Azoarcus olearius: one gene and its partner. The protein of the gene in region 1 interacts with the protein of each later gene in a pairwise test. Links are inferred from orthologs where the notes say so. Each region holds a gene or a part of one and is shown on either strand. Other genes may lie near its edges.

What was found.
Region 2: the proteins of odhB (region 1) and lpdA interact in binary tests that used the Escherichia coli proteins (3 or more experiments, as listed by UniProt). The link is inferred for Azoarcus olearius from one-to-one orthologs.

What each region holds. Positions count from the first base shown.
Region 1 is NZ_CP016210.1:1,786,958-1,792,321, forward strand. Bases 1,449-4,224 are described here. They hold odhB (2-oxoglutarate dehydrogenase complex dihydrolipoyllysine-residue succinyltransferase), read left to right. Parts: upstream 1,449-2,123; coding sequence 2,124-3,326; downstream 3,327-4,224. Other genes in these bases: dqs_RS08250 (2-oxoglutarate dehydrogenase E1 component), read left to right, coding at 1,449-2,072; lpdA (dihydrolipoyl dehydrogenase), read left to right, coding at 3,408-4,224. In the rest of the region: more of dqs_RS08250, read left to right, coding at 1-1,448; more of lpdA, read left to right, coding at 4,225-4,832; dqs_RS08265 (DUF3141 domain-containing protein), read right to left, coding at 4,911-5,364. UniProt on the Escherichia coli protein: E2 component of the 2-oxoglutarate dehydrogenase (OGDH) complex which catalyzes the second step in the conversion of 2-oxoglutarate to succinyl-CoA and CO(2).
Region 2 is NZ_CP016210.1:1,577,291-1,582,011, reverse strand. What follows is about bases 790-3,764. They hold lpdA (dihydrolipoyl dehydrogenase), read left to right. Parts: upstream 790-1,351; coding sequence 1,352-3,178; downstream 3,179-3,764. Other genes in these bases: dqs_RS07320 (methyl-accepting chemotaxis protein), read right to left, coding at 3,261-3,764; aceF (dihydrolipoyllysine-residue acetyltransferase), read left to right, coding at 790-1,341. In the rest of the region: more of aceF, read left to right, coding at 1-789; more of dqs_RS07320, read right to left, coding at 3,765-4,721. UniProt on the Escherichia coli protein: Lipoamide dehydrogenase is a component of the glycine cleavage system as well as of the alpha-ketoacid dehydrogenase complexes.

The DNA of each region.
Region 1 (5,364 bases):
TCGTCATCGGCATGGCCCACCGCGGCCGCCTGAACGTGCTGGTGAACACCCTCGGCAAGTCGCCGAAGATGCTGTTCTCCGAATTCGAAGGCAAGGCAGCTGCCGATCTGTCCGCCGGCGACGTCAAGTACCACATGGGCTTCTCCAGCGACGTCATGACCCCGGGCGGTCCGATGCACCTGACGCTCGCCTTCAACCCGTCCCACCTGGAAATCATCAACCCGGTGGTCGAGGGTTCGGTGTATGCCCGCCAGGTCCGCCGCAAGGACACCGAGAAGAGCCAGGTCATCCCGGTGCTGATCCACGGCGACGCCGCCGTGGCCGGCCAGGGCGTGAACCAGGAAATGCTCAACTTCTCGCAGACCCGCGGCTACGGCACCGGCGGCACGGTGCACATCGTGGTGAACAACCAGATCGGCTTCACCACCTCCGACCCGCGCGACTACCGCTCCTCGCTGTACTGCACCGACATCTTCAAGATGGTCGAGGCGCCGATCTTCCACGTGAATGGCGACGATCCGGAAGCGGTGGCCTTCGTCACCGCGCTGGCCGTGGAATTCCGCCAGCAGTTCAAGAAGGACGTGGTGGTCGACATCGTCTGCTTCCGCAAGCTCGGCCACAACGAGCAGGACGAGCCGATGGTTACCCAGCCGCTGATGTACCGCAAGGTGCAGCAGCACCCGGGCACCCGCAAGCTCTACGCCGACCGCCTGGTTGCCGAAGGCACGCTCAAGAGCGACGAACCGGATCGCATGATCCAGGAATACCGCGAGCACCTCGACAAGGGCGAGCTGCTGTACAACCCGGTGCTGTCCGGCCACAACCGCCAGTTCGCGGTCGACTGGACTCCGTTCCTCAACCAGCCCTACACCGACGACGCGGACACCGCGATCCCGGTGCAGGAAATCAAGCGCCTGTCCGAGCGCCTGACCGCAGTCCCGGCCAACTTCACGCTGCACTCGCGCGTCAAGAAGATCATCGAGGACCGCGCGGCGATGGGCCGTGGCGAACTGCCGCTCGACTGGGGCATGGGCGAAAACCTCGCCTACGCCTCGCTGCTGGCGCAAGGCTACGCGGTGCGCATCTCGGGTGAAGACGTCGGTCGCGGCACCTTCTTCCACCGCCACGCGGTGCTGCACGACCAGAAGCGCGAGCGCTGGGACGAAGGCACCTTCAAGCCGCTCGAACACATCCAGGATGGCCAGGCCGGTTTCCAGTGCTTCGACTCCGTGCTGTCCGAAGAAGCGGTGCTCGGTTTCGAGTACGGCTATTCCACCGCCGAGCCCAACGAACTGGTGGTGTGGGAAGCGCAGTTCGGCGATTTCGTGAATGGCGCCCAGGTCGTGCTCGACCAGTTCATCAGCTCCGGCGAGTCGAAGTGGGGCCGTCTGTGCGGTCTCACGATCATGCTGCCGCACGGCTATGAAGGTCAGGGTCCGGAGCACTCCTCCGCCCGCCTCGAACGCTTCATGAACAACGCGGCCGAGAACAACTGGCAGGTCTGCGTCCCGACCACGCCGAGCCAGATCTTCCACCTGCTGCGTCGCCAGATGCTGCGTCGCGTGCGCAAGCCGCTGATCATCATCACGCCGAAGTCGCTGCTGCGTCACAAGGAAGCGATCTCGTCGATGGACGAGCTGGCTGCCGGCCGCTTCCAGACCGTGATCCCGGAAGTCGAGAAGCTCGATCCGAAGAAGGTCAAGCGCGTGGTGCTGTGCCAGGGCAAGATCTACTACGAACTGCTGGCCCATCGCCGCGAGAACAAGATCAAGGACACCGCGCTGGTCCGCATCGAGCAGCTCTACCCGTTCCCGGCCGAAGCCTTCGCCGCCGCGATCGCGCAGTTCCCGAACGCCAAGGAAGTGGTCTGGTGCCAGGAAGAGCCGCGCAACCAGGGTGCGTGGTACTGGCTGGCCTCGCGTCAGCACCTGGTGAACGTGCTCGGTCCGAAGCACAAGCTGCTGCTGGTCAGCCGCCCGGCGGCCGCTTCGCCGGCGGTGGGCTACTACGCCAAGCACAACGCGCAGCAGAAGGCCGTGATCGAAAACGCCTTCGGTCCGATCCAGGACTGATCCGCGCTCAATGACAACGAAAGACTCCGAATAACAAGGGGAGAGTATTTCATGCTGATCGAAGTGAAAGTGCCGCAGCTGTCCGAGTCCGTTTCCGAAGCCACGCTGGTCACCTGGCACAAGAAGGAAGGCGACGCGGTCACCCGTGACGAGAACCTGATCGACATCGAGACCGACAAGGTCGTGCTGGAAACCCCGGCCCCGGCCGATGGCGTGCTGGTCAAGATCATCAAGGGCGACGGCGGCACTGTGACGTCCGGCGAACTGATCGCCCAGATCGACACCGAAGCCAAGGCCGCCGCCGGCGGCGCCAAGGCCGCGGAGCCCGTGCAGGCGGTGACCCCGCCGCCGGCCGCCCCCGCTGCCGCGCCGTCCGCCGCCGCTGGCGCCGCCAGCCCGGCTGCGCGCAAGATCCTTGAAGAGAAGGGCATCGCCGCGGGCGACGTGGCCGGCTCCGGCCGTGGCGGCCGCGTCACCAAGGAAGACGCCGTGGGCGCCAGCGCCAAGCCGGCGGCTGCCGCTGCTGCGGCCCCGGCCGTGGTGATCGCCGGCGAGCGTCCGGAAGAGCGCGTGCCGATGACCCGCCTGCGCGCCCGCATCGCCGAGCGCCTGCTGCAGTCGAAGAACGAGAACGCCATCCTCACCACGTTCAACGAAGTGAACATGGCCCCGGTGATGGCGCTGCGCAAGCAGTACGGCGACAAGTTCGAGAAGGCCCACGGCGTGCGCCTGGGCTTCATGGGCTTCTTCGTCAAGGCCGCCGTGGCCGCGCTGAAGAAGTTCCCGATCCTGAACGCTTCGGTCGATGGCAACGACATCGTCTACCACGGCTACATCGACATCGGCATCGCGGTCGGTTCGCCGCGTGGCCTGGTCGTGCCGATCCTGCGTGACGCCGAATCGATGTCGATCGCCGACATCGAGAAGAAGATCGCCGAGTTCGGCCAGAAGGCCAAGGACGGCAAGCTGTCGCTGGAAGAACTCTCCGGCGGCACCTTCTCGATCTCCAACGGTGGCGTGTTCGGTTCGATGCTGTCGACCCCGATCATCAACCCGCCGCAGTCCGCCATCCTCGGCATCCACGCCACCAAGGACCGTCCGGTGGTCGAGAACGGCCAGATCGTGATCCGCCCGATCAACTACCTGGCGATGTCCTACGACCACCGCATCATCGACGGCCGCGAAGCTGTGCTCGGCCTGGTGACGATGAAGGAAGCGCTGGAAGATCCGGCCCGCCTGATCCTCGACGTCTAAAACACGTAGTCGGGGCGCAACCCGCGGGGAACCTCGGTTCCCGGCGCGGCTGCGCCCCGTTTTCCTGCAAGGGAGTTCTCAATGTCCAAAGAATTCGACGTTCTCGTCATCGGCGGCGGCCCCGGCGGCTATGTCGCGGCGATCCGCGCGGCCCAGCTCGGCTTCAAGACCGCGTGCTGCGAATCCAACCCCTATGCCGATCCCAAGGGCGAACCGCGCCTCGGCGGCACCTGCCTGAACGTGGGCTGCATCCCGTCCAAGGCGCTGCTGCACACCTCGCACCTGTTCGAGGAAGCCGGCCACGGCTTCGAGGCGCAGGGCATCACCGTTGGCACGCCCAAGATCGACGTCGCCAAGATGATTGCGCGCAAGAGCGGCATCGTCGACCAGCTCACCGGCGGCATCAAGGGCCTGTTCAAGAAGAACAAGGTCACCCTGCTCAACGGCCACGGCTCCTTCGTCGCCCAGGCGGGCGAGGGTTGGCAGGTCAAGGTCGGCGACGAAGTGGTCACCGCCAAGCAGGTCATCGTCGCCACCGGCTCCAAGGCGCGCCACCTGCCGGGCATCCCGGTCGATAACAAGATCGTCTGCGACAACGTCGGCGCCCTCGACATCGACGCGGTGCCGAAGAAGCTCGCGATCATCGGTGCGGGCGTCATCGGGCTGGAAATGGGCTCGGTGTGGCGCCGCCTCGGTGCCGACGTCACCATCCTCGAAGCGATGCCCGACTTCCTCGCCGCCGCCGACCAAGACGTGGCCAAGGAAGCGCTCAAGGTCTTCACCAAGCAGGGCCTCAAGCTCCAGCTCGGCGTCAAGATCGGCGAGGTCAAGGCCGCCAAGAAGGGTGTCTCGATCGCCTACACCGACAAGGACGGCGTGGAGCAGAAGCTCGACGCCGACCGCCTGATCGTCTCGGTCGGCCGCGTGCCCAACACCGACGGCCTCAACGCCGAAGCGGTGGGCCTCAAGCTGAACGACCGCGGCATGATCGAAGTCGACGGCCACTGCCGCACCAACCTGCCCGGCGTGTGGGCGGTGGGCGACGTGGTGCGCGGCCCGATGCTGGCGCACAAGGCGATGGAAGAAGCGGTGATGGTCGCCGAGCTGATGGCGGGCCAGGCCGGCCACTGCAACTTCGACACCGTGCCCTGGGTGATCTACACCAGCCCGGAAATCGCCTGGGTCGGCAAGACCGAGCAGCAGCTCAAGGGCGAAGGCGTCGCCTACAAGGTCGGCAAGATCCCGTTCCTGGCCAACGGCCGCGCGCTCGGCATGGGCGAAACCACGGGCTTCGTCAAGATGATCGCGGATGCCGCGACCGACCGCATCCTCGGTGTGCATATCATCGGCGCCGGCGCTTCGGAACTGATCTCCGAAGCCGTGGTGGCGATGGAGTTCGCCGGTTGCAGCGAAGACCTCGCCCGCATCTGCCACGCGCACCCGACGCTGTCGGAAGTGGTGCACGAGGCGGCGCTGGCCTGCGACAAGCGGCCGCTGCACTTCTAAGGCAGACGGCCCGCGGGCCGTCATGCAAGTAAAAGGGCGATGCCACGGCATCGCCCTTTTTTTGTCCGGCGTGGAACCTCAGGCGCGCTCGTCGGTGCCCTTGCGCGGCCGGCGGCGCCGGGCCGGCCCGCCGTCGTCGGCGGGGCCGGAAGGCGCAGCCAGGGCCGTCGGCGGCGCTTCCAGCACCGGCGCCTGTTCGGCCGCGGTTTCGGGGGCGACATCGAGCTGGGCCGCCACGCGCGCGTAACGCTGCTGGAAGACCTCGCCGAGGTCGCCGCGGGCGCGGCCGAGCGCGTAGGCGGTTTCGAGCGCGCGCCGGCGCAGTTCCGGCGTTGGCAGCAGGGCGGGCAGACCCGCGAGCGCGCGGTCTTCGTCCAGCAGGAACAGCAGCGCCTGGCGCTTCAGGATCTGCTTCAGGTCGGCGAGCGCATGGCGTCCGCCGAGCCCGGCGTGCTCCAGCCCCTGACGCAGCAGGTTGAACGGACGTTCGTCGAAGCCGAGCAGGTCGGGCTTGGTGAAGAAGATGGTGCGG
Region 2 (4,721 bases), 210 kb from region 1 along the record:
GCTGGCGGCGTGGTCGACGTGGTGGTGCCCGACATCGGCGACTTCTCCGACGTGCCGGTGATCGAGCTGTTCGTGAAGGTGGGCGACACCATCAAGGTCGATGACGCCATCGCCACGCTGGAATCGGACAAGGCCACCATGGACGTGCCTTCGTCGGCCGCCGGCGTGGTCAAGGAAGTGCTGGTCAAGGTCGGCGACAAGGTGTCGCAGGGCAGCGTGCTGCTGAAGCTGGAAAGCGGCGCTGCCGCTGCGGCGCCGGCCTCTCCCCCTCCCCTTCAAGGGGAGGGTCGGGGTGGGGATGGGGTCAAGCCGGCCTCGAACGTACCCCACCCCCCTCCCAGCCTCCCCCTTGAAGGGGGAGGCGCAAAAACTGCCGCCGCGCCAGCCGCGCCCTCCGCCGTCACCCTCGGCGGCAAGGTACACGCCAGCCCGTCGGTGCGCGCCTTCGCCCGCGAACTCGGCGTCGATCTCGCCCAGGTCAAGGCCACCGGCCCGAAGAACCGCGTCCTCAAGGAAGACGTCGCCGCCTTCATCAAGGGCGCGATGAGCACCGGCGTCGTCCCGGGCAAGACCCCGGCCGCTGCTGCCGGCGCCAGCCTGGGTGGCGGTCTGGATCTGCTGCCGTGGCCCAAGGTCGATTTCGCCAAGTTCGGCGAGGTCGAGGTGAAGCCGCTGTCCCGCATCAAGAAGATCTCCGGCCAGAACCTCGCCCGCAACTGGGTGATGATCCCGGCGGTGACCTATCACGAGGATGCCGACATCACCGATCTGGAAGCCTTCCGCGTCCAGATGAACAAGGAATACGAGAAGTCCGGCAAGAAGCTCACCATGCTCGCCTTCATCATCAAGGCCTCGGTGCGCGCGCTGCAGGAATTCCCGGAGTTCAACACCTCGCTCGACGGTGACAACCTCGTCTACAAGAAGTACTTCAACATCGCCTTCGCGGCCGACACCCCCAACGGCCTGGTCGTGCCGGTGGTGAAAGACGCGGACAAGAAGAGCGTGTTCCAGATCGCCGAGGAAACCGGCGCGCTCGCCAAGAAGGCGCGCGACGGCAAGCTCGGTCCGGCCGACATGTCCGGCGCGTGCTTCACCATCTCGTCGCTGGGCGGCATCGGTGGCACCTACTTCGCGCCCATCGTCAATGCGCCCGAAGTGGCCATCCTCGGTGTGAACAAGTCGGTGATGAAGCCGGTGTGGGACGGCAAACAGTTCGTGCCGCGCCTCACCCTGCCGATGTCGCTGACCGCCGACCACCGCGTGATCGACGGCGCGCTCGCCACCCGCTTCAACGTTTACCTCGCCCAACTGCTGGCCGACTTCCGTCGGGTCATGCTGTAAGGAGATCGCCATGAGCCTCGTTGAAGTGAAGGTTCCGGACATCGGCGATTTCGACTCGGTGCCTGTGATCGAGCTGTTCGTGAAGGTCGGCGACACCATCAAGGTGGACGACGCGATCTGCACGCTCGAATCCGACAAGGCCACGATGGACGTGCCCTCGTCGGCCGCCGGCGTGGTCAAGGAAGTGCTGGTCAAGGTCGGCGACAAGGTCGGCGAAGGCGCGGTGCTGCTGAAGGTCGAGGCGGCCGGCGCCGCCGCCTCTCCCGCTCCCCTTCAAGGGGAGGGTCGGGGCGGGGATGGGGTCAAGCCCGCCTCGGACGTACCCCATCCCCCTCCCAGCCTCCCCCTTGAAGGCGGAGGAGCAAAGGCCGCGCCCGCAGCCGCATCGCACACCGGTGGCGCCGACGCGGAGTACGACATGGTGGTGCTCGGCGCCGGCCCGGGCGGCTATTCCGCCGCCTTCCGCGCCGCCGACCTCGGTCTCAAGACCGCGATCATCGAGCGTTACGCGACGCTGGGCGGGGTATGCCTCAACGTCGGTTGCATCCCGTCCAAGGCGCTGCTGCACGTCGCCGCGGTGATCGAGGAAGCCGAGCATGTCGAAACCGCCGGCATCAAGTTCGCCAAGCCCACGGTCGATGTGGATGCCCTGCGCCGCCACAAGGACGGCGTGATCGGCAAGCTCACCGGCGGTCTGGCGGGCATGGCCAAGGCGCGCAAGGTGGACGTGATCCGCGGTTACGGCAGCTTCCTCGACCCGCATCACCTCGAGGTCGAGGAAACCACCGGCAACGGCCAGGACAAGACCGGCGCGAAGAAGGTGGTGAAGTTCAAGAACTGCATCATCGCCGCAGGCAGTGCCGCGGTGCACCTGCCCTTCATCCCGAAGGATCCGCGCATCGTCGACTCCACCGGCGCACTCGAACTGCGCCAGGTGCCGGGCAAGATGCTGGTCATCGGCGGCGGCATCATCGGCCTCGAAATGGCCACGGTGTATTCCACGCTGGGTGCGCGCATCGACGTCGTCGAAATGCTCGACGGCCTGATGCAGGGCCCGGACCGCGATGCGGTCAAGGTGTGGGAAAAGCAGAACGCCGCCCGCTTCGACAAGGTCATGCTGAAGACCAAGACCGTCGCCGTCGAGGCCAAGGACGATGGCCTGTGGGTCAAGTTCGAAGGCGAAGGCGCGCCCGCGGAGCCGGTCCGCTACGACATGATCCTGCAGTCGGCCGGCCGTTCGCCGAACGGCAAGAAGATCGGCGCGGACAAGGCAGGCGTGATCGTCGGCGAGCGCGGCTTCATCCCGGTCGATGTGCAGATGCGCACCAACGTGCCGCACATCTTCGCCATCGGTGACATCGTCGGCCAGCCCATGCTCGCCCACAAGGCGGTGCATGAAGCTCATGTCGCGGCGGAAGTCGCGGCCGGTCACAAGGCCGCCTTCGACGCCACCGTGATCCCGGGCGTGGCCTACACCCATCCGGAAGTGGCCTGGGTGGGCTACACCGAGGCGCAGGCCAAGTCCGAGGGCAAGAAGGTCGAGGTCGCCAAGTTCCCGTGGGCGGCTTCCGGCCGCGCGATCGCCAACGGCGCCGACTACGGCTTCACCAAGCTGATCTTCGACGCCGAAACGCACCGCGTGATCGGCGGCACCATCGTCGGCCCCTCGGCCGGCGACATGATCGGCGAGGTTTGTCTGGCGATCGAGATGGGCGCCGACGCGGTCGACATCGGCAAGACCATCCACCCCCACCCGACGCTGGGCGAAACGGTGGGCATGGCCGCCGAAGTCGCACACGGCAGCTGCACCGACCTGCCGCCGATGCGCAAGAAGTAAGGCGGCAAGTACGCCCGCGCAGCAAAAAAGAACCGCCCTCGGGCGGTTCTTTTTTGTTGGGCTGCCTCCTCCACGCGCTGCGTCAGGCCACCACGCGGAAGAAGCCGACCAGCTGCTTGAGATTGCCGACGTTGGACTGCACGCCGTCGGCGGCGCGGTCCACCGCGTCGATGCCGGCGGCGCTGCGCTCCACCAGGCCGGAGATCAGCTCCATGTCCTGCGCGATCTGCTCCGAGGCCGTGGAGTGCTCGGCCGAAGCATCCGCAATGTGTCCGGCCAGGCCGGCGACACGGCCGCTGCCCTGCTCGATGCGGCCCATGATGCCGAGGCTGTCGCCGGCGCTGCCGCTCGCCTCGCCGACCAGCCCCGCGGCCTTGTCCATGTCGCCCGCCACTTCGTCGGATACCCGCCGGATTTCGCCGACCATGCTGGCGATGTTGCCGGTGCAGTGGGCCGTGCGCTCGGCGAGTTTGCGCACCTCGTCAGCCACCACCGCGAAGCCGCGGCCGACTTCGCCCGCGCGCGCCGCCTCGATCGCCGCATTGAGCGCGAGCAGGTTGGTCTGGTCGGAAATTTCGCGGATCTCGGCCGAGATCGTCGCCACGCTCTGGATCGAATCCCCCAGCGCGCGCATCGCGCGGTTCGCGCCCTCCACCGCGTCCACGGTACGGCGGGCGGCGCCCACCGTCTGGTTGAGATGGGCCCGCCCTTCGGCCACCAGCGCCAGCGCCTCGTTCGCGGCCTGCGCCGAAGCCTTGGCGCCACCGGCCACCTCGACAACCGCAGCGCTATTCTGCTCGGACGCCGCCGACACCGACAGGATGCGGTCGCGCTGGGCGTCGGCGGCATCCTTGAGCGACTGCACCTCGGCGCGCAACGCGGCGTTCTCCTTGTCGGTCAACGCCGCGGCGAGGCGGATTTCGTCCAGCATCACCTTCAGCCGGCCCTGCATGTACATCAGCGATTCCATCAGCCGCCCCATTTCATCGGACCGGCCGACCGGCAGCGTGCTGGTCAGGTCGCCCTCGGCGATGCGCTCGAAAGCCTTCAGCATGGTCGCCGACTCGGTGATCGAACGCCGCCACAGCGTGGCCACCAATGCCAGCATCCCGGCCAGGCCGAGGCCACCCGCAGCGATCAGGGCATAAGCCCACGCCCCCGCGTCCAGCGTCAGTCCCGCGAACACCAGCAACAGCGCGAGGCTGCTGCCGAGACCGCCGAGCGCGCACAGCATCGCCGCGCTCGACAGCGCGCGGCGCACCGGCATGTCGAGGTTACGGTAGCGCGCCTGCTTGCGCCGCATCGCCTCGTAAAGCGCCTCCTCCGCCTGCACCCGCTCCCGCGGGGCCTCGCTGCGCAGGCTCATGAAACCGACGTTGCGGCCGTTCTGACGGACCGGAATCGTCAGCGCGGTCGACCATGCGACGCCGCCATCGCGATGCTTGAGCTTGGAGAGGCCCAGCCAGGGCCGCCCCGACGAGGTTGTACCGCGCACGTCGGCGAGCAGTTCCTGCGGCACGTCGGGATGGGCGATCTCCTTGAT